4 regions of the Pseudomonas sp. 9Ag genome follow, and region 4 is predicted to be linked to each of the others. Evidence: predicted binding sites of a transcription regulator. Region 4 holds the regulator's gene; each other region holds the start of a gene.
What was found. The regulator sigma-54, encoded in region 4, starts transcription at its own class of promoters, with help from an activator protein. The targets are predictions, from matches to a motif close to ANTGGCATNNANNTTGCTNT.

Region 1: the regulator sigma-54 is predicted to act here: its motif matches at 3,388-3,407, upstream of flgA (flagellar basal body P-ring formation chaperone FlgA).
Region 2: the regulator sigma-54 is predicted to act here: its motif matches at 5,532-5,551, upstream of glnA (glutamate--ammonia ligase).
Region 3: the regulator sigma-54 is predicted to act here: its motif matches at 5,372-5,391, upstream of ALTERO38_RS08955 (CmpA/NrtA family ABC transporter substrate-binding protein).

What each region holds. Positions count from the first base shown of each region.
Region 1 is NZ_LR733836.1:2,125,772-2,133,107, forward strand. It holds gene flgD (flagellar hook assembly protein FlgD) at 1-382, opposite strand, end outside; gene flgC (flagellar basal body rod protein FlgC) at 401-844, opposite strand; gene flgB (flagellar basal body rod protein FlgB) at 859-1,263, opposite strand; gene cheR (protein-glutamate O-methyltransferase CheR) at 1,464-2,288, opposite strand; gene ALTERO38_RS09315 (chemotaxis protein CheV) at 2,326-3,258, opposite strand; gene flgA (flagellar basal body P-ring formation chaperone FlgA) at 3,417-4,169, shown strand; gene flgM (flagellar biosynthesis anti-sigma factor FlgM) at 4,275-4,604, shown strand; gene ALTERO38_RS09330 (flagella synthesis protein FlgN) at 4,649-5,119, shown strand; gene ALTERO38_RS09335 (flagellar brake protein) at 5,193-5,942, shown strand; tRNA gene ALTERO38_RS09340 (tRNA-Arg) at 6,609-6,685, opposite strand; gene ALTERO38_RS09345 (hypothetical protein) at 6,948-7,151, shown strand; gene ALTERO38_RS09350 (PA3371 family protein) at 7,190-7,336, shown strand, end outside.
Region 2 is NZ_LR733836.1:3,772,896-3,780,231, forward strand. It holds gene ALTERO38_RS21585 (hypothetical protein) at 1-1,021, shown strand, start outside; gene ALTERO38_RS17195 (lysozyme inhibitor LprI family protein) at 1,032-1,430, shown strand; gene typA (translational GTPase TypA) at 1,862-3,682, opposite strand; gene thiI (tRNA uracil 4-sulfurtransferase ThiI) at 3,850-5,304, opposite strand; gene glnA (glutamate--ammonia ligase) at 5,652-7,058, shown strand; gene ALTERO38_RS17215 (DUF4124 domain-containing protein) at 7,244-7,336, shown strand, end outside.
Region 3 is NZ_LR733836.1:2,037,501-2,044,836, forward strand. It holds gene ALTERO38_RS08935 (VWA domain-containing protein) at 1-1,349, shown strand, start outside; gene ALTERO38_RS08940 (BatD family protein) at 1,346-2,968, shown strand; gene ALTERO38_RS08945 (CmpA/NrtA family ABC transporter substrate-binding protein) at 3,154-4,374, shown strand; gene ALTERO38_RS08950 (ANTAR domain-containing response regulator) at 4,389-4,967, shown strand; gene ALTERO38_RS08955 (CmpA/NrtA family ABC transporter substrate-binding protein) at 5,530-6,903, shown strand; gene ALTERO38_RS08960 (ABC transporter permease) at 6,954-7,336, shown strand, end outside.
Region 4 is NZ_LR733836.1:674,229-681,564, forward strand. It holds gene tldD (metalloprotease TldD) at 1-882, shown strand, start outside; gene yjgA (ribosome biogenesis factor YjgA) at 920-1,441, opposite strand; gene pmbA (metalloprotease PmbA) at 1,547-2,893, shown strand; gene ALTERO38_RS03065 (HPr family phosphocarrier protein) at 2,986-3,258, opposite strand; gene rapZ (RNase adapter RapZ) at 3,267-4,124, opposite strand; gene ptsN (PTS IIA-like nitrogen regulatory protein PtsN) at 4,256-4,720, opposite strand; gene hpf (ribosome hibernation-promoting factor, HPF/YfiA family) at 4,727-5,035, opposite strand; gene ALTERO38_RS03085 (RNA polymerase factor sigma-54) at 5,114-6,631, opposite strand; gene lptB (LPS export ABC transporter ATP-binding protein) at 6,777-7,336, opposite strand, start outside.

The DNA of each region.
Region 1 (7,336 bases), 1.5 Mb from region 4:
CCACGTTGCTGCTGGTTGTGGGGAGAACGATGCTGGCCTTGAAGGTTTCGCTGGTATCTACGACTGCTTTGTCGGTCGGCACGATGACTTTGCGGCCGACCAGCGAAGAGGCTTGCAGCGCTTGGGATGACTGATAGCCGGACAGCATGGTTTCCATGCTTGAGTTCAGTTTTTCGACACCTTCAACGGTGCTGAACTGCGCGAGCTGGGCAATGAACTCGCCGTTTTCCTGTGGCTCCAGCGGGTTCTGGTTGTTCAGCTGGGTCACCAGCAGCTCCAGAAACTCATTCTTGCCAAGGTCGTTGCTTTTAACTTCGCGATCTTTGATCTGGTATTGGTCCAGTACCGAGCCGGTACCGCCGACGCCGCCTGTCGTGCTCATGGCAATCTCTCGTTAGGGTTACTGGCCCAAGGTCAGAACTTTCTGCAGCATGGTTTTGGCTGTATTCATCAATTCGGCATTGGTCTGGAACGAACGACTGGCAGAAATCATGTCGGCCATTTCTTCCACCACATTGACGTTTGGGTAGTACACGTAGCCCTCGTTGTTCGCCGCAGGATGGTTGGGTTCATAGCGGGCTTGCAGCTCGCTCTGGTCTTCCACGACACCAAGCACCTGAACGCCTGCGCCCGCCTGATCCTGTTCGGCGAACAACGACTCGTTCGGTGAACCGTTAGCCTGTTGCAGCATGGTCGCGAACACCGGGTGACGTGCACGGTAGGTTTGGTCAACGCTGGATGAGACTGTTTCGGCGTTAGCGATGTTGCTGGAAATGGTATTCAGGCGAGTGCTTTGGGCACTCATGCCGCTGCCGGCGATGTTAAAGACGCTGCTGAGGGACATGATTTTCGCTCCTTTTATTCGCCGCGCAGGGCGCTCATCAGCCCCCGGAACTTACTGTTGAGCAAGGTAAAGCTTGCCTGGAAGTCGATGGCATTCTCGGCGTAAGCCGCCTGCTCAACCTGAGCATCTACGGTGTTCTGATCGAGCGACGCATGCGCAGGGGTGCGGAAGCGCAAGCCAGGATCGGCAATTTCCATACCTTCGGCAGCGATATGTTTGCTGCTGGTTACGGCCACGCCGAATCCGCCCTGATTCTTGCCGTTCTGCGCAGCAAGAACCGAGCTGAAATCCAGATCACGCGCCTTGTAATTGGGGGTGTCAGCGTTGGTAATGTTGTTGGCCAGCACTTCGGCGCGCTGAGCGCGAAAGCCGAGTGCCTTCTCGTGGATGCCAAGTGCCTTGTCGAAACTGATGCTCATGATCTGGCCCTCTGCCGGATACAAGTCTGCTTAGCAAACCACCAGCAAAGCCCATGCCATTTTGTCAAATAGCTGATCTATAAGGATTTTTTTTTGAAAGGCTTGGGTTGCGCGTCAAAAGCGGCAAAGCGTGACCATGCTTTTGCCGCTTAGTAAGCCCGAAGCGACAGATTCCTGCCGCTACTCCGGCAAACGTAAGGCTACTTGGCCTTATAGATAATGCCCGGGCTGCACTGGACCATCTGATACAGCTCGGGAAGGCCGTTCAGCGCTTCGGATGCTCCCAGAAACAGGTATCCGCCTGGCTTCAGCGTTGCGTGAATCCGCTTGAGGATGTCTTTCTTAACATCGGCGGAGAAATAAATAAGGACGTTGCGGCAGAACACCAAGTCGAACTTGCCGAGCACCGCATAGCTGTCGAGCAGGTTTTGCACACGAAATTCGACGCGACTGCGGACTGCCGGCTTGACTACCCAACGGCCCGGGCTTTTCACATCGAAATAACGCTGCAGACGCTCGCTAGACAACCCGCGAGCAATGGCGAGACTGTCGTATTCGGCCGCTTTGGATGCCGCAAGCATGGCCCCGGACAATTCAGTGGCCACTATCTGTATGGTCGTTTTCGGCTGGCTAGGGCTGCTGCGTTCGTACTCATCGATGGTCATCGAAAGCGAGTAAGGCTCCTGCCCCGACGAACAAGCGGCAGACCAGATACGCAAGCGCTGACCCGGGGAGCCTTTCAACAGCTCAGGCAGAACCCGGCTCCGCAGCACCTCGAACGGATAGGTATCCCGAAACCAGAGCGTTTCATTGGTCGTCATCGCATCCACGACCTGCTCGCGCAGGCCGCTTCGCGGCTGAGCCTGGATCTTCCTGACCAAGTCACCGAGGCTCTTTAGGCCCTGCTGCTCCATCAGCTTGTTTAACCGGCTCGACACCAGGTACTGCTTGTTGCTACCCAGTAGGATGCCGCATGTCTTCTCGAGAAAGACGCGAAACTGATCGAAATCGGGATCAACAGACACTAATACTGCCCACCAGTCGAATTGAGAGGACGAGGCCTCATTTCTTATCCGTTGTCCGGATCCGCTCTATGACCCGATTGGCCAGATCATCCGCCTGAAACTTGGCAAGAAAATCGTCCGCACCGACCCGCTTGACCATACTCTGGTTGAACACCCCGGAAAGCGAAGTATGCAGGAGAATGTGCATATCGCGCATCGCGGGATCCTGACGCACTTCGGTCGTCAGTGTATAGCCATCCATTTCTGGCATTTCGATATCGGAAATCATCATCACGAATTCGTCAGACGGCTTCTTACCTTCCGCCACCAGCTTTCGCAAATAGGTCAGCGCCTGCCTTCCGTCGTTGTGCGCAACGACTTCGATCCCCAGATTCTGTAGACAACGCATGATCTGCTTTCTCGCGACAGACGAGTCGTCAACAATCAACACTCGACTGGTGGACGCCTTATTACTGGTCGCCTCATCTGCAATGCTGACAGAGAGCACCTCTGACACTGGCGCAACTTCGGCTAGCACTTTTTCAACGTCGATAATCTCGACCATCTGCTGATCCACATGGGTCACTGCAGTCAAATAATGGTCGTGCCCCACGCCTTTAGGCGGGGGAAGGATATCTTCCCAATTCATGTTGACTATCCGCTCCACTGAGCGGACAAGGAAACCGAGCACCTTCGTGTTGTACTCAACGATGATGGCAAAGCTGTTTGGCAAGTCCTGTAATACGGGTTTGCCAGTGGCAGCGGATAGATCAAGGATGGAAAGCGTACTTCCCCGAATGTTCGCTACCCCTCTTACAACAGGGCTCGACCGAGGCATGACCGTAAGCCGCGGGCACTGCAGCACCTCTTTGACCTTGAATACGTTGATGCCATAGAGCTGCTTGTCGTCCAGTCTGAACAACAGCAGCTCCAAACGGTTCTGCCCCACTAGCTGGGTACGCTGGTTAACCGAATCCAATACACCGGCCATGCCAGTTTCCTCTTGTATGTGAGATGGGTAGGCAGACATCTGTAGCTCAGACAATCTGGCGCGCAGTGCCCTGATTTGACAACGGAGTTGCTGACCCGCCTTGCCTGCCTCAGCCATTAATTACCGGCAAACGGCACGCCCCTTGCTTCGAGCAAGCCATGAACAGACAGACGACTTTTTTCCGGCATCCATGCAAGGCGCTTTGCCAACTGGGCCTGTTGGCAACTTTATGCCTGCTGAACCAGCTGGCTGTTTCAGCGAGCTTCACGCGCCCCGAACAGCTTATCGACGCGACCCGCGCTTTTCTTGAGCGTGAAGTCACTGACTATTTACAAAGTAGCCAAATCAAAGCACGCCATGAAATTGAACTGAACAGGCTTGACCCGCGCCTGCGCCTGGCGGCTTGCGATCAAGCATTGACGACCAGACTCGAAAGCCCGGCACAACCCGTTGGTCGCACTACCGTGCGGGTTAGCTGCGAAGGCACATCACCCTGGTCCGTTTTCGTCCCCGCTCAGGTACATTTGTTCCGCGAAGTGATCGTAGCCAGACGGCCCTTAGCCCGTGAAAGCATCGTCGAGCTCGCTGATGTCGCCCTTGCCGAGCGCGACGTCGGCTTGTTGACCCAGGGCTATCTGACATCGTTCGATCAAGTGCTGGGAAATAAAATCACCCGCAGCGCCCTACCCGATCAGGTATTACCACCAACTTACTTATCCGCGGCTGAAATAGTCCGAAAGGGTGATCAGGTGGTAATCAGCGCGAAAAACTCTACGATAAATGTAAGAATGCCAGGTGAGGCCCTTTCCAATGGCGCACTTGGCAGTCAGATCCGAGTCAAAAACCAACGATCCGGACGAACTATCAAAGCTCGCGTCACTGGCCCCGGGCAGGTTGAAGTGGCGATGTGAGGACGAGGCGCTGCGGCGTCAGGTCTTAGCATGAAAAAAGACTAAAGTTTCATGAGGATTTGCCGAAAAGCAGGCAAGCGTCCTGACTTATTCGAGGTTTCGATCATGGTTATCGATTTCAACCGGCCTAACAGCGCCGTCAATTCTTCAAGCAATGCGCGGAACAACAGCGTCCAGAACACAGAGCGACCAACCGCGCAGCAGGCTCCTGCTGAAGAAGTGAAGACCACCGGTAACAGCTCCGTGTCGGGAGAAAGCGTTCAGCTGAGCCCCGAAGCCCAGCGTCTTCAGCAGACAACCGAAAAGCTGAGTCAGCAGCCCGCTGTTGATCAGGAGCGTGTCGCCCAGATCAAACAAGCAATCGCCGATGGCAGCTATCAAGTCGACAGCCAGCGAGTAGCATCGAAGCTGCTGTCATTCGAAAGCCAGCGCTGAGCCGGGCACCAAGGCGAGCAGGCGTGAGTGCAACAGAGGCCACTATGCTAGATACCGAATTGCTCCAGCAGCTGACTGACGATATCGGCACCGCCCGAACACTACTCGAGCTCACCGATGCAGAATACCAGACGCTTGCAGAGCGCAATCTAGCTGGACTGGAGCAGCTGCTCACGCAAAAGCAGGCACTGCTAGCACTTCTGGGCCAACACGGCACCCTACGCAGCCAGGCATTGGCTAAGGCGCAGCTAAGCTCCGACCGGAATGGCTTGGCGAAGCTTGCCGCAGGCTCGGCAATAGGCGATGAGATCCTTGTCCAGGCGGAACAACTGGAGGGCATTCTCGAAGACTGCCGCAAAGCCAATGAACGCAACGGCAAACTTATCCGCGCCAACCAGAGCGCCGTTGGCACAATGTTGCAGGTATTGCAGGGCACCACCACGACCCCGGATCTATACGATCGGCGCGGAAGCGCCGCTAAAAGCACTCATCATCGCCCGCTCAGCCAGGCCTGAACCATCCGCAGCACAATGACATCATAGTGCTATCATGCGGCTGACGTCGTTACATGCCGGAGAGCAATGCCAAGTGTCTAGTCCTTTCGCTGAGGGTGAAGGCCCTCAGCCTCCTCAGATACTCAAGACTCCAGTCGAAGTCCAGGCGAATCTACGCCCCCTGCTGGACAACCATATCCCTCTGCAGCTTCGCTTTGCCGAGCGCACGCTGCGGTATCAAACCTACCTGGTTGAGATAAATCGTGAAAAGGGCTGGCTAGCATTAGACGAGCTGATACCTAGTGATGGCGAGCGGCTGATGGGATCAGGAGAAGCTTTCCAAATCGAAGGCTTTTATGAAGGCGTGCGGATTGCCTGGAACAATCCACACCCAGCACATATCGGCGAACTGGACGATGCGCGCTGCTATTGGATCCCTCTGCCCGACGAGATTCTCTACCACCAGCGGCGGAACGCCTATCGCGCCACATTGAGCGGGCAGAGCATCGCTGCCGAACTGAGCGGCAAGATGGTCAAGAAGCATCTCGCCGGCAAGGTGCTGGACATGTCAGCTACGGGTTGCAAGTTGAGCTTTCCAGGTAACCTGCAAACAAACCTCCAGTCAGGGCAGGTGTATGATCAGCTCCGTTTGGAGTTGCCGTTTGGCGTTGTGACAACTGCAGCCGAGCTAAGGCACGTGGTGTTCGACGAGAAACTTGATCTGACATTCTGCGGAATGCGCTTTTACCGCATCAGTGGCCTGACGCAACGGCAGGTCGAACGATTCGTCTATCAACTACAGCGCGAAGCCCGACGCGACCAGGTCACCGACCGATTTAGCTGATACTGCCGAGCCCACAGGCTATAGTTCTTATCGAAGCTGCAGCCGGCCTTCGTTACCGGATCCAGCACAGCCAGATCCCCAGCCAGTGGGCCGACTCGTCAGCTCGAGGTTAACTATGACGGTTAGCCACTTCGAGCACACAATAAGTCGACGCTTTCCAAGCAAGCGACCCCTCCCACGGCGACAACCCCATAGCGCTTGAGATCCGCTCAGCAGACCTCGGGCGCAGACTTCTCTGCTAGATCACACCGCGACCGCAAAGGCAGGCGTCACAGTTGCACTGCTGGCTGGACGTGATCGCTGAATATCCACGCTGCGCAACAACGGCTGAGCTGTCCGCTACGGACTGCATCATTGCCACCAGACCAGCCGCTGAAACAGCGTACGAAGCTATCGGCGGCGCCTGTGATGGGGGCTATCCCTTGCAGCTCCCGCTACTTGTCAGCAACGTATTAATTCGCCGCTGCGACGAACCCCTAGGGCCGCGCAGTTTCCTTTCGAGCAGCCGGCGGATTGGCATTCAGCGCCAGCCAGGCGCATACGGGCATAGTTTGGAATGAGGAAGGCGGGAATAGTGTCATTCAAGACAGCGACAAGCAGCGAGACAGACAAAGCAAAGGCTGCAGAAATTGCCAGAAGCTTCGACGGACAAAACGCTCTGATATGTGGCGTCCCAGGCGAGGTTCGAACTCACAACCTTCCCCTTAGGAGGGGGATGCTCTATCCAATTGAGCTACTGGGACACGCGGGCGGCAGCATGTTAGCGAGCCTTGGCGCATTTGTCATGCTCGCCCATGATGCATCAGACAACTACATGCACACCGAACTGAAGCAGCACATCGCCCGCCTTGCAATTTGCATGACCTTGACTCAACTAATCTTGCAAAACGCATTGCGCATCTTCGATATTCACCGGCATGTATTTGATTTACAACGGTTTTATTTCCGAAAGCCATTGGCATGGGAGGTGCTTAATTACATGAACGTTAAGCGAAGGAAACGCCAATGCTACGCCCAGCCTACCTACTCAGCACTGCCGTCTTGGCCGCTGCCGCGATCCCGCTGCTCGAGAACTTCCCAGATGCGGAGCCAATGCAGACGCTGTCGAAAACCTCCCAGGCGACCACTCCAAGACTTTCGGTGCCTGCAAGCACCATCAGCGGCAATGCGCTGATCAAACCTACTCAAGCACAACGCTGGGTCTTTTAAACGTAGATTGCTGCACGCGGTTCTATAGGAGATTAAAAGTGTCGATTTATGGATATCTATTCTTTGTGCTCGGCGTGCTGTGCGGTGCCCTTAGTATCGGCTCTACGCTTCCGAACTTCTGGGATACGCTCGTCACAACCGGTTCGGCGGTCTTCGCAGTGCTGTTTGCGATTACGCTATTGGTA
Region 2 (7,336 bases), 3.1 Mb from region 4:
GCTAACCCCGGACGAACAGCACAACTATCGCACCCAGCTAAACAAGGTGGACGGCGGCCCTATTCTGGCACTAGCCCGTTTGAATGACATTGCAGACGCGGACAACGACGGCGTACTGAGCAGCCAAGAAATCAGGGCCGCCCTTACCAAACCGTGGCAGGCGCAGCTCTTAGGCGAGCTGATCGCACGATACGAAAGCGAATGGTTTTGGAACAAAACTAAGTGGGACGAGCTTGATTCTCTCTTGGCGGAAGAACTTGAACAGCCCAACCTGATTTGGGAGGCGGAGAAGCAGCGAATTGAGAAGTTAAGCTGGTGGGAAGATGTCGCCGATAAGGCTTACGTTAACGCGGACGGGGCAGCATGGCACTTGCAGCCGCTAACTTTCATTGGAACTTTCATTGGAACTTTCAATACAGCGGCTAGGGTTGAACCTACTATCAGAGAAGGGCGGATCACATTTGATGCTGAAGGGAATAATATTCCTTCATCTCCGTTTTTCAGTCGTGTTATCCACTGGCCAGGGAACGAGCTTTCAGGAGTTACGTTGGGGCGTGGCTACGACATGGGTTTCAGAACTGAGTCAGAAATTCATGATCATATGAAAAATGCCGGAATCGCTCACGATCAGGCGACAAAGATTGCTCAGGCCTATGGCAAAAAAGGAACTGCTGCGCAGCAATTCGTAGTCAGCAACAAGACAATCATTGGCGAAATTAGCTCCGAGCAGGAAATCAATCTCTTTAATGAGATCTATCCAGACTACATAGAACGGGCCATCGCCAATTATGATCGCTGGACAGAGAGCGAGCCTGAACGAACAGACTGGAGCTCCCTAAATCAGGTCATTAGAGATGTGCTGGTAGACTTCGTGTATCAAGGCTTCACAAAAGGGCCAAATCCAATGAAAGCCGGGATGAGAAACGACAAGGATCAGTTGATACGCTATATAGAAAATACGCCTGCGATCAGCCAGTACGAGCCAGGGCGAAACAGAGCTCGCTACCTCAGGAATAATTAGGGCATACAGTATGAAAAAAATTTCGTTTATGGTTTTCTTTCTTCTGCCTCCTGCGTTCAGCGATACCCTGTCAAATCCGTGTGAAAACATTGAGCTGTCCCAGCAAGTCGCGCAGTGTGCAGCATATAGAAAAGATCTGTCAGATAAGCTCTTGAACATTTCGTATAAGGCAACTTTGGGACGTATCCGGCAGCAGTTCGAAAGAATGCCCTCACTGGCGGACCAATACATCTCCGTTGTTAAAGAAGCGCAGCAGCACTGGATTAAACTGCGAGATGCCGACTGCAAGATCGAAGCTTTCGAAATAGAAGAAACCACAGAAGCGCATCAAGTAACGACTGATAATTGCATTTCGAGGATGAGTAACAATAGAGCTGACTATTTGGACGGCATCGCTCCAGATATATGAACAACGCACACTTTTTGAAATGGTTCCCTGTCATAACTATCTGCTGCTCACAACTGAGAAAAACCTTTATTATTCTGGCGCTTTTGCTAATAGCGTATGTAGCTATGGGCGAAGCGGCCGCCAGTAACCATATGGCTCGCCAGGGCGGCGCCGGGGTGATCGATTAGTTGAAGCTGGTCGGCACCGCCAGCCGTATCGCCGGCGAGGCTGCAACTGCTGCTGGCGCCCAAACACCAAGCGAATGTCGAGACAGGGTTCGAGCGTAGCCCGCGGTGGACTTGCTACGAATATCTAAGCGATTGAGCCAGTAGATAACCGATGCGCGCCGCATCAACCGATGAAAGGCTAACAGGCTGCGCGCCTGAGTTGCGGCAACGAAAAAGCCCCCGTCGGCTCTCGCCGGCGGGGGCTTTTAGTCAGCTAGGCTTAGATCAAGCCTTGGCTTTCTTCGCAGCGCGGTTGCGCTCGCCTTCGTCAAGGATCTTCTTGCGAAGACGGATCGACTTCGGGGTCACTTCGCACAGCTCGTCGTCCTGGATGAATTCCAGAGCCTGTTCCAAGGTGAAGCGAACCGGCGGAACCAGGGCGATGGTTTCGTCCTTGCCCGAAGCACGCATGTTGTCGAGCTTCTTGCCCTTGGTTGGGTTAACGCCCATGTCGTTGTCGCGGCTGTTCAGGCCGACGATCTGACCGTTGTAGATTTCCTGGCCGTGCTCGACGAACAGCTTGCCGCGCGCTTGCAGGGTTTCCAGGGAGTAGGTCAGCGCCTTGCCGGTATCGATCGATACCAGTACGCCGTTCTGGCGGCCGGACATGTGGCCAGACTTCATCACGTCGTAACGGTCGAAGATCGAGGTCAGGATGCCGGCGCCGTTGGTGATGGTCAGGAACTGGTTACGGAAACCGATCAGACCGCGAGCCGGGATGTTGTATTCCAGGCGAACACGGCCTTTGCCATCCGGCACCATGTTGCTCAGGTCGCCCTTACGCAGGCCCATCTCTTCCATGACCTTGCCCTGCGCTTCTTCAGGGATGTCGATGGTGACGTTCTCGAACGGCTCGTGCTTGGCGCCGTCGACTTCACGAATGATCACTTCAGGACGGCCTACGCCCATCTCGAAGCCTTCGCGGCGCATGTTCTCGATCAGTACCGACAGGTGCAGCTCACCACGGCCGGAAACCTTGAACTTGTCAGCCGAGTCGCCTTCTTCAACGCGCAGCGCCACGTTGTACAGCAGCTCTTTGTCCAGACGGTCCTTGATGTTACGGCTGGTGACGAACTTGCCTTCCTTGCCGCAGAACGGCGAGTCATTGACCTGGAAGGTCATGGAAACGGTCGGCTCGTCAACGGTCAGCGGCTTCATCGCTTCGACGTTGTTCTGGTCGCACAGGGTGTCGGAGATGAACAGTTCGTCCATACCGCTGATGCAGACGATGTCGCCGGCAGTAGCTTCTTCGACGTCAACACGGTGCAGACCGTGGTGACCCATGAGCTTGAGGATACGGCCGTTACGCTTCTTGCCATGCATGTCGATGGCAGTAACGGGAGTGTTGGGCTTGACGCGACCACGGGCGATACGGCCTACGCCGATAATGCCGAGGAAGCTGTTGTAGTCCAGAGCTGAAATCTGCATCTGGAACGGGCCGTCGATGTCGACCTTCGGAGCGGGTACGTGGTCAACAATCGCCTGGTAGAGCGGGGTCATGTCTTCGGCCATGTCGGTGTGGTCCAGACCGGCGATGCCGTTCAGGGCCGACGCGTAGACGACCTGGAAGTCCAGCTGCTCTTCGGTGGCGCCGAGGTTGTCGAACAGGTCGAAGATCTGGTCCAGAACCCAGTCAGGACGCGCGCCCGGACGGTCGACCTTGTTGATCACGACGATCGGGCGCAGGCCGGCTTCGAAGGCCTTCTTGGTCACGAAGCGGGTTTGCGGCATCGGGCCGTCTTGAGCATCGACCAGCAGCAGTACGGAGTCGACCATCGACATCACGCGCTCGACTTCACCGCCGAAGTCGGCGTGGCCGGGGGTGTCGACGATGTTGATGCGGTAGTCGTTCCACTTGATAGCGGTGTTCTTGGCCAGGATGGTGATGCCGCGCTCTTTTTCCTGGTCGTTGGAGTCCATCACGCGCTCGTCGTTGAGCTCGCCGCGCTCCAGAGTGCCGGACTGACGCAGGAGCTTGTCGACCAGGGTAGTTTTGCCATGGTCAACGTGAGCAATGATGGCGATGTTACGTAGATTATCGATCACAGTAGTGGTCTCGTAGTTGGGTCGGGCCGCTCGGCAAGTGCATCGAGCGGCCCAACGCGAAAAATTGGATGAAGATGAAGGTTCGTTAACGACGTGTCGCAGCAATTCAGCCGCGAAGCGGGTCGGGAGGGCGGTGGCGGATACTGCCGCCCAGCAGGCCGGGCTGTTTAGCTCGGACGATAAACGCGCACATTGACATGCCCCTCGCTCAACAAATGATGAGCATGCAGGCGGCTCATGACACCTTTATCGCAATACAGCAGGTACTGGCGGTTCTCATCCAGCTCCTTGAAGCGGTTGTTCAGCGCATAGAACGGCAGCGTATGCACTTCGATGCCCTGCAGTTGCAGAGGTTCGTCCTCGGCGAGGTCAGGGTGGCGAATGTCTAGCACTACCTGCCCGGCGCTCGCCTCGATGACTTCTTCAACTTGCAAATCCTGGCCCAGCTCGTCGATCACTCGATCAATGGCCACCTGGCGCGTGTTCGCCATGGCTCGCTCGAGCACCGCCATGTCGAACTGTTTTTCCTCATGTTCGATGCGGTAGCGCTTGGCCTTGGTCGTCGGATTCTTCGAAATCACGCCACAATACTCGGGCATGTTCTTGGCGAACTCGGCGGTGCCTATCTCGAAGGCGGTGTCGATGATGTCCTGCTTGTGGCTGGCGATCAGCGGCCGCAGCACCAGCATGTCGGTGGCGGAATCGATCACCGACAAGTTCGGCAGAGTCTGGCTGGAAACCTGGGAAATGGCCTCGCCAGTGACCAGGGCGTCGATGTGCAGCCGCTCAGCAATCTGGGTCGACGCCCGCAGCATCATGCGCTTGAGCACGACGCCCATTTGGCTATCGTCGACTTTCTCAAGGATCTCACCGACGACTTCCTCGAAGGGCACACTGATAAACAGTACCCGGTGCGAACTGCCGTACTTCTTCCATAAATAGTGGGCAACTTCCATCACACCCAGCTCATGGGCGCGGCCACCCAGATTGAAGAAGCAGAAATGAGTCATCAGCCCGCGGCGCATCATCTGATAGGCCGCTACGGTGGAATCGAAACCGCCGGACATCAGCACTAGGGTCTGCTCCAACGCGCCCAGCGGGTAGCCGCCAATGCCGTCATGCTGCGCATGCACGACAAACAGGCGCTGGTCGCGGATTTCCATCCGCACTTCGACTTCCGGTGTTTTGAGCGAGATGCCCGCAGCGTCGCACTGTTGGCGAAGCTCGCTGCCAACATATCGCTCCACATCCATCGAGCTGAATGGGTGCTTTCCAGCTCGCTTGCAGCGCACGGCGAAGATCTTGCCCGGGAGACGGTCAGCATAGTGCGCCTTGCACTTGGCGAGGATGTCGTCCAGATCGCCCAGCGGGTACTCATGTACCTCCAGGCAATGCGCGATGCCCGGCGTGCAACGCAGGCGCTCAATCATCTGCTGCAAAGTTTTCGCGTCGCTGAGCGCGGTTTCAACCTCAACGTTGTCCCACACCCCTTCCACCCGCAATTCGGGATCGAGGTCGCGCAGCACGGTACGGATGTTCTTCGCCAATTGACGAATGAAGCCCTTACGTACCGGCGGGCTCTTGATGGTGATTTCGGGGAAAACCTTGACGATCAGCTTCATGGAAAACAGCGCAGCGCCAGCATGGCGTGAAAAGAGGGGGGCGGAGTATATCGGAATTTGATCAAGCTTTAGTCAGTTTTATCGGACAGCCTAGCTTTGCACCCAAATGGACCACTGGCGCAAGCATCCGCACCACTTTAGCGCATAAACACCGGAGCGCAGCGCCGACAAATGGCAGCAAGCACGCCAAACGGCCGCTGCAAGCCCAACCGGAACCATCTCGGAGCACTGGCATGCAATTTGCTCCCTTGTGAGGCAGGTCGCCTTGACGGAGTATCGCCCGCTCGGCTTCACCCCCTAGATTCCGGAAGCTTATCTGTCAACGCTTCCACCACTTGGAGAGCACCATGTCGAAGTCGCTTCAACTGATCAAAGATTACGATGTGAAGTGGATTGATCTGCGCTTCACCGACACCAAGGGCAAGCAGCATCACGTGACCGTTCCGGCGCGCGACGCCCACGACGAAGACTTCTTCGAGCACGGCAAGATGTTCGACGGCTCGTCCATCCATGGCTGGAAGGGCATCGAAGCCTCCGACATGATCCTGATGCCGGTCGATGAAACTGCCGTTCTGGATCCGTTCACCGAAGAGCCGACCCTGATTCTGGTCTGCGACATCGTCGAGCCGAGCACTATGCAGGGCTACGACCGCGACCCGCGCTCCATCGCCAAGCGCGCCGAGGAGTTCCTCAAGTCCACCGGTATCGGCGACACAGTATTCGTTGGCCCGGAGCCTGAGTTCTTCATCTTCGACCAGGTCAAATTCAAGTCCGACATCTCCGGCTCCATGTTCAAGATCTACTCTGAACAGGGTTCCTGGATGACCGACCAGGACGTCGAAGGCGGCAACAAGGGCCATCGGCCAGCCGTCAAGGGCGGTTACTTCCCCGTTCCGCCGTGCGACCACGACCACGAAATCCGTACTGCCATGTGCAACGCGATGGAAGAGATGGGCCTGGTCGTCGAAGTGCATCACCACGAAGTGGCGACCGCTGGTCAGAACGAAATCGGCGTCAAGTTCAACACGCTGGTTAACAAGGCTGACGAAGTTCAAACCTTGAAGTACTGCGTGCACAACGTGGCTGATGTCTACGGCAAGACCGCCACCTTCATGCCGAAGCCGCTGTATGGCGACAACGGATCGGGCATGCACGTACACATGTCGATCTCCAAAGACGGCAAAAACACCTTCGCAGGTGAAGGCTATGCCGGCCTGTCCGAGACCGCTCTGTACTTCATCGGCGGCATCATCAAGCATGGCAAGGCTCTGAACGGCTTCACCAACCCGTCGACCAACTCGTACAAGCGCCTGGTTCCGGGCTTCGAAGCACCGGTCATGCTGGCCTACTCGGCTCGTAACCGTTCTGCCTCGATCCGTATCCCGTACGTTTCCAGCCCGAAAGCCCGCCGTATCGAAGCGCGCTTCCCGGATCCGGCTGCCAACCCTTACCTGTGCTTCGCCGCACTGCTGATGGCTGGCCTGGACGGCATCCAGAACAAGATTCACCCTGGCGATGCCGCTGACAAGAACCTCTACGATCTGCCGCCGGAAGAAGGCAAGCTGATCCCGCAGGTTTGCGGCAGCCTGAAGGAAGCCCTGGAAGAACTCGACAAGGGCCGTGCGTTCCTGACCAAGGGCGGCGTGTTCTCCGATGACTTCATCGACGCCTACCTCGAGCTGAAGAGCGAGGAAGAAATCAAGGTCCGTACCTTCGTTCACCCGCTGGAATACGACCTGTACTACAGCGTCTAAGCCAGTCCGCGTGACAGAAAAGGCCTCCTTCGGGAGGCTTTTTCGTTTCTGCGATGTCACTAGCCAGTGATACCGACGTTGCGACAAGCGACCGAAGTGGCGTCGATCTCAAATCCCAAAGGTCGCACTTGCCTCGCCGCCTGCGCGGTGCAAGGCTTCCAGTCATCCCTACCGCGGAGCTTCCCATGCGCATTGCATTGTTCAGCCTGCTACTCGTCCTCATGGCTCCCGCCATGGCGCAGATCTACAAATACACTGACGACAAGGGCAACACCGTC
Region 3 (7,336 bases), 1.4 Mb from region 4:
CGACCCGCCAGGATGCCCAAACCGCTGTGGTGGTCTTCGCCGGCAGCGCTCACACCCTAGTGCCCTTGTCCAACGACATGGCCACCACGCAAAACCTTCTGGACGCATTGCAGCCCGATCTCATGCCCGAACCCGGCCATCGTGCTGACCTGGCGGTGGCGCAAGGCATTGCCCTACTGCAACAGGGCGCCAATGGCGCTGGTCGCCTTCTGCTGATCGGCAGCAGTCTGAGCGAGCCGGAGCGCGCATCGATCGAGCAGCAACTGGACGAAAACGAGCAATCGCTGCTTCTGTTAGGCATCGGCACCGAGCAAGGTGCTCCGATTCCTCTGGAGGACGGCAGCTTCCTCAAGGATGACAAAGGTTCCATTGTCATCCCCCGGCTGGACGACAATGCCATGCGGCGTTTCGCCAGCCAGATCGGTGGTCGCTATCAACAGGCTCGAGTCGATGATGCGGACCTGCGCAACCTCGGCTTGCTCGAACGCAACGGAAAGCTTGTGGCTCAAGACGAGACCACCCGTCTCGACGCCTGGCAGGACCAAGGCTACTGGCTGCTGCTCCCTCTGGTATTGCTCGCCGCCTTCGCCGGGCGCCGGGGTTGGCTGTTCTGCTTGCCGCTCGTCCTCTTCGTCCCGCAACCCGCCAGCGCCCTGAGCTTTGACGACCTATGGCTGCGCCCCGATCAACAGGGCATGCGCCTGCTGGAATCTTCCCGCCCAGGCGAAGCCGCGACCCGCTTCGAAGATCACCAATGGCAGGGCTATGCCCGCTACCAGGCCGGTGACTTTGCCGGCGCCGCCGAGCAGTTCGGCAAGGGCGACTCCGCAGCCGATCACTACAACCGGGGCAATGCCCTGGCCCGCAACGACGAGCTGCAAGCCGCCATCGAAGCCTATGAACAAGCCCTGGAGCTGGATCCGGGCCTGGACGTCGCGCGGCGCAATAAAACTACCGTCGAAGAGGCCCTACGACAAAAAGAGTCTCAAGCTGATGCCGATCCCGACGCGTCGCCACCCCAGGAATTGACCTCCGAAGCCGAGCAGCGCAAGCAGCCTCGTGGAAGCAAAGCGCCAGACACCTCGTCGGACTCGACAGATCAAACCACGGCACAGGCCCCGCCAGAGCCAGCTGGCGAGGTGTCGAGCGAAACACTGAACTCGGGCCCTCCCGAGTCCGAGCCAGTCGCGACCGATCAGCAGATGGCACAAGCACAGGAAGTGCCGGTCGATCCCGAGCAGGATCAGGCAATGAACCAATGGTTGCGCAAGATCCCGGACGATCCCGGCGAGCTGTTACGGCGCAAGTTTCTTTATGAGCAACGCAAACGGCAGGAATTGAATCAATGATGCGCTGGATGACACTGGTGTTTCTGCTCCTGCTGGGCTTGCAAACCCACGCTGCTACCTTGGTAGCCCGGGTCGACCGTACCGAGCTGAGCCTGGACGAAACTGTGGAGCTGACTCTGGAAACGGCCGACGGCACCGCATTTGGCAAGCCCGACCTGCAGCCCCTCGACAGCCTGTTCAAAGTATCCGGGACACGTCAGAGCAACCAACTTGCCGGGGCCAACGGCGATGCACAGGCGATTACCCAGTGGCAGGTCACGCTCCAGCCGCTGCAGACCGGCTATGTCGTCATTCCGCCGTTGCAGCTCGGCGATGCCCGTAGCGAGCCAATCACCTTGCATGTCACCGAGCCCAGCGCCAGCGACAGCGACCTGCTTGCCCCCATATTCATCGACGCCAGTCTTGATCAGGAGGTCGCCTACGTGCAGGCGCAGGTGCTGCTGACGCTGCGTATCTACCACTCCGTATCGCTGTACGACGACAGCACCCTGTCACCGCTGCAGATGAACGATGCGCTGGTGCAGCGGCTGGGCGAACCACGCACTTATGAAAAAGACATCAATGGCGTCCGCCACGGCGTGATTGAGATCCGCTATGCGCTGTTCCCGCAGAAAAGCGGCGAGCTGACAATTCCCGCACAACTGTTCAGCGCCACGGCCGTGGCACCGTCGACCGGTGATCAGTATGGCTCGCGGTTCGGACGTTCGACCCAGGTCAAATCACCCACCATCCCGTTATCCGTAAAGCCCAAGCCAGCTGACTATCCTGCCGACGCCGCCTGGCTGCCGGCCCGAAGCCTGACGCTGGTCGAAGCCTGGAGTCCGGAACCTGGGGATGCTCAACTGGGCGAAGCCCTGACCCGCAGCTTGCTCTTGAAAGCTGACGGATTGACCAGCAGCCAGCTGCCTCCAATCGCCTCAACCAAGCTTCCGGGACTGCGCAGCTACCCCGACCAGCCGACCCTGAACAACGAAGTCACGGCCAACGGTGTCAGCGGCAGTCGCGAACAGCGCGAAGCCCTGGTCGCGACGCGCACTGGAGAGTTCCAACTCTCGCCCGTGGAAGTGGTCTGGTGGAACACCCTGGAAGATCGCCTGGAGCGCAGCACGCTGCCTGGTCGCAACCTGCAGGTCGCCGACAACCCGGACCTGCAACAGCCCGCCATCGAGACGGCGGACATGCCGGAACAGCGAGAGGCGAGACGGCTATGGCCCTGGCAGCTGAGCAGCGCATTGCTGGCATTGACGACCCTGCTCGGCTTTGGCTTGTGGCTGCATGCGCGCAGGCAGCCAGCGGTGATCCGCACAGTGCCGACCGGCCCGACTCCGCGCAGCCTGCTCGATGATCTGAAACGCGCCTGCTTGGCCAATGACACCCAGGCCACCCGCCACGCGCTCGATGCCTGGGCGCGTCAGCAGCCTGAAACGCTGGCCGATATGGCGGCCCGTTTCGAGCCGCTGTCCGATGCCCTCGATGGGCTTAATGGTGCCCTGTACAGCGAGACCGGTCAGCGCTGGCAAGGCGAAGCCTTGTGGCAGGCCATTCAGAACCTGCCCGCAGGTCAGGCCGGCGATGCCGAACGGGAAGCCAGCGCCCTGCCACCGCTGTATCCGCGCTGAGCTGACGGACTTCCCGGCCCGGTCGCGATCAGCTGTCCCGTCTTTTGCTGCGAGCTCGTGCACCAGTTAGAGGCGTCTTGCACCGTCCTTGGCATGTGGCTTGCTAAACCTGAACCAGACATCCCGCTTCGCACCGGTTCCCTCCCGGACGGTGCGCGCTTCGCATGGCAAAGGTTTTCTTCAGCATGACCGATCTCTCCCCTTCGCTCCGCCCTGACGCCAAAGCCTGGGTCGCCGGCAGCGACGCGCCAGAAAAGCACGTCGTGAACCTTGGTTTCATGGCGCTGACCGATGCTGCATCGCTGATCGTCGCCGCCACCCAGGGCTTTGCGCAGCCCTACGGCCTCACACTCAACCTGCAACGGCAGAGCTCTTGGTCCAGCGTGCGAGACAAGCTTGTGGAAGGCGAACTGGATGCCGCTCACGGACTGTACGGCCTGATATACGCCGTGCATCTGGGGATCGGAGGCAGTGCGCGTAAGGACATGGCCGTACTGATGGGGCTGGCGCAAAACGGACAGAGCATCAGCCTCTCCAGTGAGCTGAAAGCAGCCGGCGTGACCGATCCCGATGCGCTCGGCAAATGCGTGCGCCAGAGTGGTGCAAAACTCACGCTTGCTCAGACATTTCCCACCGGTACTCATGCGCTCTGGCTCTACTACTGGCTGGCCGCCCACGGCATCCACCCGCTGAAAGACGTACGCACAGTGGTGGTGCCGCCGTCGCAGATGGTCGCCCATCTACGGGCGCGACGCATCGACGGCTTCTGCGCCGGCGAGCCCTGGGGCGCCCAGGCCATTGAAGAAGACATGGGTTTTACCATCGCGACCAGCCAATCGATCTGGGCCGACCATCCCGAGAAAGTGCTCGGCTGCACGCGCGAATTTGTCGACCAATACCCCAACACCGCCCGCGCGCTGGTGATGGCCATCCTCGAGGCCAGCCGCTTCATCGATGAGAGCCAGGAAAATCGCCGTAGTACTGCACAGCTGATTGCCGGCAGCGACTATGTCAATGCGCCCGTTGCGTCCATCGAATCGCGCTTTCTGGGTCAATATGAGGACGGCCTTGGCCATGCCTGGCTGGACAAGCACCCGCTGCGTTTCTTCGGCAACGGCGAAGTGAACATGCCCTACCACTCCGACGGCCTCTGGTTCATGACTCAGCTGCGCCGCTGGGGTCTGCTGCGTGAAGATCCGGATTACCTTGCCGTGGCGCAAAGCGTCCAGCAAACCAGCCTCTACCGCGATGCAGCGAGCGCTTTGAATATCGCCGTACCCGACTCCCCCATGCGCAGCGCTATGCTCATGGACGGCAGTCGCTGGGATGGCAGCGATCCGGCGGGGTACGCGCGCAGCTTCGCGCTGCATGCCTTGGGCGACACCGCACCACACCCCAAGCCTTGAGAAGGGAGACTGTCATGCTTCGCGTTCTCCTGATCGACGACACCCCGCGCAAGGTCGGTCGCCTGCGCACCGCTCTGATCGAAGCCGGCTTCGAGGTGATCGAGGAATCCGGTTTGACCATCGACCTGCCCGAGCGGGTCGAAGCGATTCGCCCCGACGTGGTGCTGATCGACACCGACTCCCCCGGCCGGGACGTCATGGAGCAGGTGGTCATGGTCAGCCGTGACCAGCCGCGGCCCATCGTCATGTTCACCGACGACGACAACCCCGATGCCATGCGCCAAGCCATCCGCGCCGGCGTCAGCGCCTATATCGTTGAAGGCATCCAGGCCCAGCGCCTGAAACCCATTCTCGACGTGGCCATGGCCCGCTTCGAAAGCGACCAGGCAATCCGCGCGCAGCTCCACGCACGCGACCAGCAACTGGTCGAACGCAAGCGCGTCGAACTGGCCAAGGGCATGCTGATGAAAATGCGCAGCTGCAACGAGGAAGAGGCCTACACCCTGATGCGCCGCCAGGCCATGAGCCGTCAGCAGAAGCTGATCCAGGTCGCTGAACAGATCATTGCGATGAACGACCTGCTGGGTCAGTGATCCGCAATGTCGGCGCGCGAGGCCCAGCGGGGCTCAGCCGAACGGGTGCCTGCTGTGAACCTTGCGGGACTTAGATCCCGATCATTTTCGACCCTCAGCTAGGCCCAACGAGGCTGTTGTCCGCCGACCACAGCACGTTGCGCTAGCCGCCTCCCAACCACTCCAATCGGGCCTGAATGACGGGCGCGCCTTGCGCCCACCATTTCCAAGCTCTTCCATGCAAACGAACCAAAACGGAGCCAAAGATTGAATCGGGTGCTCGGCTATTGCACCGAGCCATAGCCAAGAGTGCCAAGCACGCAGGCTCAACGCATGTCCAACCTGGGCGGCTGATTAAAGCTTAAGCCGTTGTATTAGATAGCCTTTCCTAAAACCTGAATCGACAAAAGCCTCTCAGATTAAGAATTGGCAAGCCCCTTGCAGTCCCTCTGTTACCACGTCTTCAGGTCGCCAACGGCGGTGATCGGGACGAATTGACAAAGGCGTCAACGGTGCTCGCTCTGCTCATGCAGAGGGTGCTTCCGTTACGCCTTTTTTTCGTTTCGCGATTGAGGGATAGATCATGCGCAAGACCCGCCGTACTTTGTTGAAAACGCTGGTGGCCAGCATTGGCTGCTCTGCCCTGCTGCAACCGGTGCCGATGGCCGCCTGGGCGGCCGAGCCAGAGAAGGAGGAACTCAAGCTCGGCTTCATCAAGCTCACCGACATGGCGCCACTGGCGATTGCCTATGAGAAAGGCTTCTTCGAGGACGAAGGGCTCTACGTCACGCTCGAAGCCCAGGCGAACTGGAAGGTGTTGCTAGACCGCGTCATTGATGGCGAGCTGGACGGTGCGCACATGCTCTCCGGCCAGCCGATCGGCGCGACCATCGGTTTTGGTACCAAGGCCGACATCATCACGGCCTTCACCATGGACCTCAATGGCAATGCCATCACCATGTCCAACGCGATCTGGGAGCAGATGAAGCCCAACGTGCCGATGGCAGACGGCAAGCCGGTGCATCCGATCAAGGCCGACGCACTCAAGCCGGTGATCGAGCAGCTCAACGCCAGCGGCAAGTCCTTCAACCTGGGCATGGTGTTCCCGGTATCCACCCACAATTACGAATTGCGCTACTGGCTCGCGGCCGGTGGCATTCACCCCGGTTACTACGCACCGAAGAAAGGCGACATCAGCGGACAGATCGATGCCCAGGCGTTGCTCTCCGTTACGCCACCGCCGCAGATGCCTTCGACCATGGAAGCCGGCACCATCCATGGCTACAGCGTCGGAGAGCCATGGAATCAGCAGGCGGTCTTCAAAGGCATCGGCGTCCCGGTAGTGGCCGACTACGCGATCCGCAAGAACATGTCGGAAAAGGTCTTCGGCGTCTCCAAAGACTGGGCCGAAGCCAATCCCGAAACGCACAAGCGTCTGGTCAAAGCGCTGATCCGTGCAGGCAAGTGGCTGGACGAAGACAACAACGCCAACCGCCAGGAAGCGGTGGAAATCCTCTCGCGACCGGAATATGTCGGCGCCGACGCCAAAGTCATCGCCAACTCCATGACCGGCACCTTTGAATTCGAGAAAGGCGACAAGCGCGAGGTGCCGGATTTCAACGTGTTCTTCCGTTACAACGCGACCTACCCCTACTACTCCGATGCCATCTGGTACCTGACGCAGATGCGCCGCTGGGGCCAGATCGCCGAGGCCAAGCCGGACAGCTGGTACCTGGACATGGCCAAGCAGGTCTATCGCCCGGAAATCTACCGCGAAGCGGCAGCGGCGCTGATCGAAGACGGGCTGATGACAGCCGAGGACTTCCCCCCAGCAGGTGAAGACGGCTTCCGCGAGCCACTGGCGGACACCATTGATGGCATCGCTTATGACGGCCACACGCCTAACGCCTATCTCGAACAGTTCGCGATCGGCCTGAAAGGCGATACCACGCTCTGATTCCGCCTACGGGAGCCATGCGCGGCTCCCACCTTTCGGAGGACATGTCGATGAGCAATCCAGCCGTCGTGCAGAACATAAAAGAAACCCTTAGAGCTGGCCGTCAGGCCCGCATCAAGCGCTGGCTGCCGCAAGTGATCATGCCGTTGGTGGGCGTCTTTGCCTTCCTGCTGTTCTGGCAGTTGGTGGCCTCGAATATCCAGACCAGCCTCGGTCAGTTTCCCGGGCCGAGCCAGGTAGCCGAGCAGTTCAACGGGCTGGTCGATGCGCATATCCAGTCGCGGGAAAAAGCCGAGGCGTTCTACCAGCGTCAGGAGGAGCGGAATGCGGCCAAACTGGCCAACAATCCCGACGCCGAGGTGAAGATTCGCCTTTACACCGGCAAGCCGACTTTTTTCGAGCAGATCTTCACCAGCCTCTATACGGTGATGAC
Region 4 (7,336 bases):
AATGTCAGTGTCATCGTCGAGCAGAACGGGCGTCGCGAGCGCGGCGGCCAGGGCGGTGGCGGCCGTACCGGTTATGAGTATTTCCTCAGCGAGGATCGGGCGATGGGCTATGCCCGTGAGGCCCTGCGTCAGGCACTGGTGAATCTGGAAGCCATTGCTGCTCCCGCCGGCACACTGCCGGTGGTGTTGGCACCCGGCTGGTCCGGGGTCTTGCTGCACGAGGCGGTCGGACATGGGCTGGAAGGCGACTTCAATCGCAAGGGCAGTTCGGCCTATAGCGGCCGGATGGGCCAGCAGGTTGCGTCCAAGTTGTGCACCATCGTCGATGACGGCACGCTGGCCAATCGTCGTGGCTCGCTGAGCGTCGACGATGAAGGCACGCCGACCCAGTGCACCACGCTGATCGAGAACGGAATACTCAAGGGGTATATCCAGGACAAGCTCAACGCGCGCTTGATGGGGGTTGCCCCTACCGGAAACGGGCGTCGCGAGTCCTATGCACATCTGCCCATGCCGCGGATGACCAACACCTACATGCTGGCGGGCGAAAGCGACCCCGAGGAGATCATTCGTTCGGTCAAGAAGGGCATCTACTGCGCGAGTCTTGGCGGCGGGCAGGTGGACATCACCAGCGGCAAGTTCGTGTTTTCGACCAGCGAGGCGTACCTGATCGAGGACGGCAAGATTACCGCGCCGGTGAAGGGCGCGACCCTGATCGGCAACGGACCGGAGGTCATGAACAGGGTTTCAATGGTGGGTAACGATCTGGCGCTGGACAGCGGCGTCGGTACCTGCGGAAAAGACGGCCAGTCGGTACCGGTCGGTGTAGGCCAGCCGACTGTGAAAATCGATGGGATCACAGTCGGAGGAACCGGGGCCTGAAGCGCCGTGCTGGACGCGAGTAGACCTGCGCTATCGGTTAGCGCAAGCCTCGTTGGGTTTCGTCCAGCTCGCGGATGTATTTGAAAATCTTGCGGCTGGCCGCCGGCGGTTTGTTTCGCGCCGCTTCGTGCTGGGCATGACGGATGAGGCTGCGCAGGTGCTGACGGTCAGTTTCAGGATATTCGGTGAGGAAGGCTTCGAGGGTCTCGTCGTTGCCCGCGATCAAGCGGTCTCGCCAGCGCTCCAAAGCGTGGAAGCGCTCGTTGTACTGGCGGGTCGAGGCATCGAGTTGATCAACCAGGGCGAGAATGGCGTCGACATCTTGATCACGCATCAGCTTGCCGATGTATTGCAGATGGCGTTTGCGCGCGATATGCGCGGTGTGTTTTGACGAGTCAGCGAGTGCTTTGCGCAGTGCATCGGTAAGCGGCAGACGGTCTAGCACATCGGGTTTGAGGGTAGTAAGGCGTTCACCCAGATCCTGGAGAGCATGCAGTTCGCGCTTGACCTGGGTTTTGCTTTTTTCCTCGAAACCGTCGAGATCGGAAATATCAGACATGGGGCTGGTCCAGTAGGTAATGCCGCCATGATAACAGCAGCCTGGCGACGGGGCTCAGCCGAGCACAGCTGGCTGCAACTTGATCGAATCAGCGTTGGAGTATGTATGAATGAAGTCGAGGGTATCGGTCCGCACGCGTTGCCAGGCTTGCGTGAACAGGTCGCGAAAATCCTAGAAGAGGCCAGCCGACAAGGGGCCAGTGCCTGTGAAGTCTCGGTCTCGATGGAGCAGGGTCTGTCGACGACGGTTCGTCAGCGGGAAGTGGAAACAGTCGAATTCAATCGCGATCAGGGCTTCGGTATCACGCTTTACGTCGGCCAGCGCAAAGGGTCGGCGAGCACCACCGGCAGCGGCGACGAAGCGGTTCGCGAAACCGTGGCTGCGGCGCTGGCGATTGCCAAACATGCGTCGGCCGACGAATTTGCCGGGCTCGCCGACCCGGCACTGATGGCTCAAGATGTGCCGGATTTGGACCTTTATCATCCCTGGCAGATCGCCCCCGACCAAGCAATCGAACTCGCGCTCAGCTGCGAGGCGTCGGCCTTCGCCACGGACAAACGCATTCTCAATGCCGACGGTACCAGCCTGAGCACGCATCAGGGCTGCCGCGGTTATGGCAATAGCAATGGCTTCATCGGGGCTTACTGCAGTTCGCGTCACAGCCTTAGCTGCGTGATGATTGCCGAGTCCGATGGGCAGATGCAGCGGGATTATCACTACGATGTCTCCCGGGTATCAGGTGACTTGGCCTCTGCGGAGTCGATTGGTCGGCGTGCTGCCGAGCGTGCCGTTCGCCGCTTGGGCGCGCGTCCCGTACCGACCTGCGATGTGCCGGTGCTGTTTTCTGCAGAGCTTGCTACGGGGGTTTTCGGGCACTTCCTTGCGGCGATTTCTGGAGGCAATCTCTATCGGCAGTCGTCCTATCTGGAAGGCGCGCTGGGGGAGGTATTGTTTCCTGAATGGCTCAATCTGGACGAGCGACCGCTTCTGCCACGTGGTCTGGCCAGCTCGGCATATGACAGCGATGGCTTGGCGACCTATGCCAAGCCGTTTGTCGAAAATGGCCAGCTGGTCTCTTATGTGCTGGGTACCTATTCAGGCCGCAAGCTGGGCATGCCCAGCACCGCCAATGCGGGCGGGGTGCATAACCTGTTCGTTACCCAGGGTAACGAGGACCAGGCTGAGCTTATCCGCCGTATGGGCCGCGGGTTGTTGGTCACCGAGCTGATGGGACAGGGCTTGAATCTGGTGACCGGGGACTATTCGCGTGGTGCTGGCGGCTTCTGGGTTGAGAACGGCGAAATCCAGTTTCCTGTGCAGGAAGTCACCATTGCGGGCAACCTGCGAGACATGTTCCGCCAGATCGTTGCGGTGGGTTGTGATGTTGAACGGCGCAGTAGCATTCACACCGGGTCGGTATTGATCGAGCGAATGAAAGTGGCGGGGCAGTAGCAATTAGCTGCAAGCGGCATGCAGAGCGACAAGGTAATAACTAGGAGATGCCGGCAGGTATCTGGCTCGAAGTAGCGGCCGCGCTAGCAGCGTTATTCACCTTCCTCGAAATAGTCTTCGATCAAGGCGATCAGCGCTGCAAGCGCTTCGTGCTCCTGGTCGCCCTGGGTGTGCAGGTGCAGCGTGGTGCCTTTGCTGGCGGCAAGCATCATGACTGCCATGATGCTTTTGCCGTCCACCCTGCTTGCAGGGCTGCGACCGACCCGAATGTCACAGGGAAACTGATTGGCAACTCCGACGAACTTCGCTGCCGCTCGGGCATGCAGGCCAAGCTTGTTGATGATGGTAACTTCGCACGAAGGCATGTGGGTTCCTAAGCCAGGTCGCGATGCCGGACCTGGACGTTCTTCAGAGGTTCGCGCAGCGCTTGGCCCAGCCGCTCGGCCAGATACACCGAACGGTGGTGCCCACCGGTACAGCCAATGGCGACAGTGACATAGGCGCGGTTGCTGGCAGCGAAGCGCGGAAGCCATTTGCTCAGGTAGGCAAGGATGTCCTGAAACATTTCCTCTACGTCCGCCTGCCCGGCGAGATAGTCGATCACGAGCTGGTCCAGTCCGGAAAAATCGCGCAGATCGGCTTTCCAGTAAGGGTTAGGCAAACAGCGCACATCAAACACCAAGTCGGCATCGACAGGCATGCCTCGCTTGAAACCGAAGGACTCGAAGAGAAAAGCGGTACCCGGTTCAGGCTTGTTCAGCAGGCGCAGCTTTAGCGTGTCTCGTAGCTGATAGAGATTCAGGTGTGTGGTGTCGATCTTCAGGTCGGCATGATCGATGATGGGCGCTAGAAGCAATTCTTCGTCACGGATAGCTTCGGCCAGGGAGCGGTTCTGATTGGTCAGCGGGTGCCGCCGACGCGTCTCCGAAAAGCGTTTCAGCAGCGTATCGTCCGCCGCATCTAGATAAAGCACATCGCATTGGATGTAGCGGGCACGGACGTCCTCGAGCAGCTCGGGGAAACGTTTCAGCTGACTCGGCAGGTTGCGCGCGTCGATCGACACTGCGACTTGGGGCTGCAGCAACTCTGTGTGCAACAGGGCCCTTTCCGCCAGCTCTGGTAGAAGGCCGGCGGGAAGGTTGTCGATGCAGTAGAAACCATTGTCCTCAAGTACGTCCAAGGCAGTGCTTTTGCCGGACCCAGAGCGCCCACTGACGATGATCAGGCGCATCGAGCAGCGCCGATAGGCCGAGCTCGGCCACGAGGAGATTGCTGCGCGTAGCCGCAGCAGGTTGTGTGCAGGCAGATAGGGGGCACGTCTTTTTCCTCACTCAGCGATGGGCGATGGAGGGTTGCTGCGCCCTAGTGACCGTTCTGGATGTCGACCACGGCCTGGTATAGCTCATGACCCGACGTGGCCCGGCGCAGCCGGTCACGAACTTCTTCGCGATCCAGCATGCTTGCAATCTGACGAAGCAGCTCGAGATGTTCGTCGGTGGCTGCCTCCGGCACCAACAATACAAACAAGAGGTCGACAGGCGCGCCGTCGATGGCGTCGAAGTCCACCGGTGTATCGAGCTTCAACACTGCACTGAGCGGTGATGTGCAGCCAGGCATACGGCAGTGCGGTATTGCGATGCCGTTGCCGAAGCCGGTAGAGCCAAGTTTTTCCCGGGCGATGAAGCTTTCGAAAATCGCTTGGCTGTCTATATCGGGCAGGTCCGCGCCGAGAACCTTGGCAATCTGTTCCAGAACGCGCTTTTTGCTGCCGCCCGGAACGCCAACCAGGGCGCGTCCGGGGGTCAGTATGTTTTCAATACGGATCATGATGGGTCAGCGAGCCAGGGCGCCCTGATGGTGGTCGAGCTGCTTTTCTTTATGTTTGATCAATTGCCGATCGAGTTTGTCGGCAAGCAAGTCGATTGCTGCGTACATATCCTCATGCTCGGCATTGGCAACGACCTCTCGCCCCGCTACGTGCAGCGTGGCCTCGGCCTTTTGCCTGAGTTTTTCGACTTGAAGGATGACTTGTACGGCAATGATGCGGTCGAAATGGCGTTCTATCCGCTCGAATTTCTCCTCGACGTAGTCACGCAGGGCTTCAGTGATTTCAAGGTGAAGGCCAGTGATGTTGACTTGCATACTGCATCTCCTATTGCCACGTGCGAATTGACGGGCTGAACACCCGTCGCCGGAACAAATCCACCAGGTCGCCTGGTGCTACATCAACCGCTTGCGCTCGCTTGAGGGGGCGATCCCGAGTGACTCGCGGTACTTGGCTACGGTGCGGCGCGCAACTTGAATCCCTTGTGCCTCCAGTAGACCAGCGATCTTGCTGTCGCTCAATGGCTTTTTCTGGTTTTCCGCGGCCACCAGTTTCTTGATGATTGCGCGAATGGCGGTGGACGAGCACTCGCCACCTTCAGCAGTGCTCACATGGCTCGAGAAGAAGTATTTGAGTTCGTAGATACCGCGGGGCGTGTGCATGAACTTCTGCGTGGTGACCCGTGAGATCGTCGACTCATGCATGCCCACCGCTTCGGCGATATCGTGCAACACCAGTGGTTTCATGGCTTCGTCGCCATGTTCGAAAAAGCCACGCTGGTGTTCGACGATCTGGGTGGCCACTTTCATCAGCGTTTCGTTGCGGCTGAGCAGGCTTTTGATGAACCAGCGGGCTTCTTGAAGCTGGTTGCGCATGAAGGTGTTGTCGGCGCTCGAGTCGGCACGTTTGACGAACCCGGCATACTGAGCGTTCACCCGCAGGCGCGGCATCGCCTCCTGATTCAGTTCGACCAACCAGCGGCCATTGTGCTTGCGCACGATTACGTCAGGCACGACATACTCAGGCTCGCCTGCTTCGATCTGCGAGCCTGGGCGCGGGTTGAGGGTCTGGATCAAGTCGATGATCTGGCGCAGCTCGTCTTCTTTGAGCTTCATGCGACGCATCAGCAGGCTGTAGTCGCGCGCGCCAAGAGTATCCAGGTGATCGCTGACCAAGCGCACCGCTTCGCTTAGCCACTCGGTACGCTCGGGGAGCTGGCGAAGCTGCAGCAGCAGGCATTCGCGCAAGTCGCGCGCGCCGATGCCAGCGGGCTCGAACTGCTGGATGCGGCGCAGCACCACTTCGACCTCATCGAGTTCGATTTCAAGTTCCGGGTCAAACGACTCGAGGACTTCCTCGAGCGTCTCGTCGAGATAACCCTGGGGGTTGATGCAGTCGATCAGGGTGGCTGCTATGAGACGGTCGGTGTCGCTCATCGGTGCGAGGTTGAGCTGCCAGAGCAAGTGGCTTTGCAGGCTTTCCCCTGATGATGTGCGGGTAGTGAAATCCCATTCATCATCGTCGTTGCTCGGCAGGCTGCTGGCGCTGGTTTGGTAGATGTCTTCCCAGGCGGTGTCGACTGGAAGCTCGTTAGGGATACGATCGCCCCAATCGCCGTCCTCGAGGTTCTCCACCGTGTTGATGGGCTCCTCGTAATGATTATCGGGCTCGTTGTGCTCGGGCGAGTCGGTTGTCGGGCTTTCGCTTTTCTTTTCGATCGACTCGGCCATCGGGTCGGAGTTATCGAAATCTTCTCCGTCTTCTTCGCGCTCGAGCATGGGGTTGGAATCCAGCGCCTCCTGAATCTCCTGCTGAAGATCGAGTGTGGATAGCTGGAGCAATCGTATGGCTTGTTGCAGCTGCGGTGTCATCGTCAGCTGCTGGCCCATCTTCAGGACTAGCGATGGTTTCATGGCAGAGGACTTCGAACCTTGTTTGCCGGCGCAACCGCGCCTGTTCCGATTTCGCTGGCGCCGCGCGCCGATGTAAGCAAATTATATGCCTGGCAACGAAGCCTTTGCCTAGCCCTGTAGCTGCGTAGAGCAGAAAAAACCGCTATCAAAGTCGGAATTCGTGCCCCAGATAGACTTCCTTCACCAGTTGGTTGGCGAGGATGGTCTCTGCATCGCCCTCGGCGATCAACTGGCCGTCATTCACGATATAGGCGGTTTCACAGATATCCAGAGTTTCGCGGACGTTGTGATCGGTGATTAGGACGCCGATGCCCTTGGCCTTGAGATGATGGATGATCTGCTTGATGTCGCCGACCGAAATCGGATCAACGCCGGCAAAGGGTTCATCGAGCAGGATGAACTTGGGCGCCGTGGCCAGGGCGCGGGCAATTTCAACGCGGCGCCGTTCGCCACCCGATAGGCTCATGCCGAGACTGTCGCGGATGTGATGGATGTGAAATTCCTGCAGCAGACCTTCCAGGGCCTGTTGGCGACCGTTGCGGTCAAGGTCCTTGCGCGTCTCCAGGATGGCCATGATGTTGTCAGAGACCGAAAGCTTGCGAAAGATCGATGCTTCCTGCGGTAGGTAACCAATGCCCGCGCGTGCACGGCCATGCATGGGGAGGTGCGTCACATCTTGGTCGTCGATCAGTATACGGCCCTGAT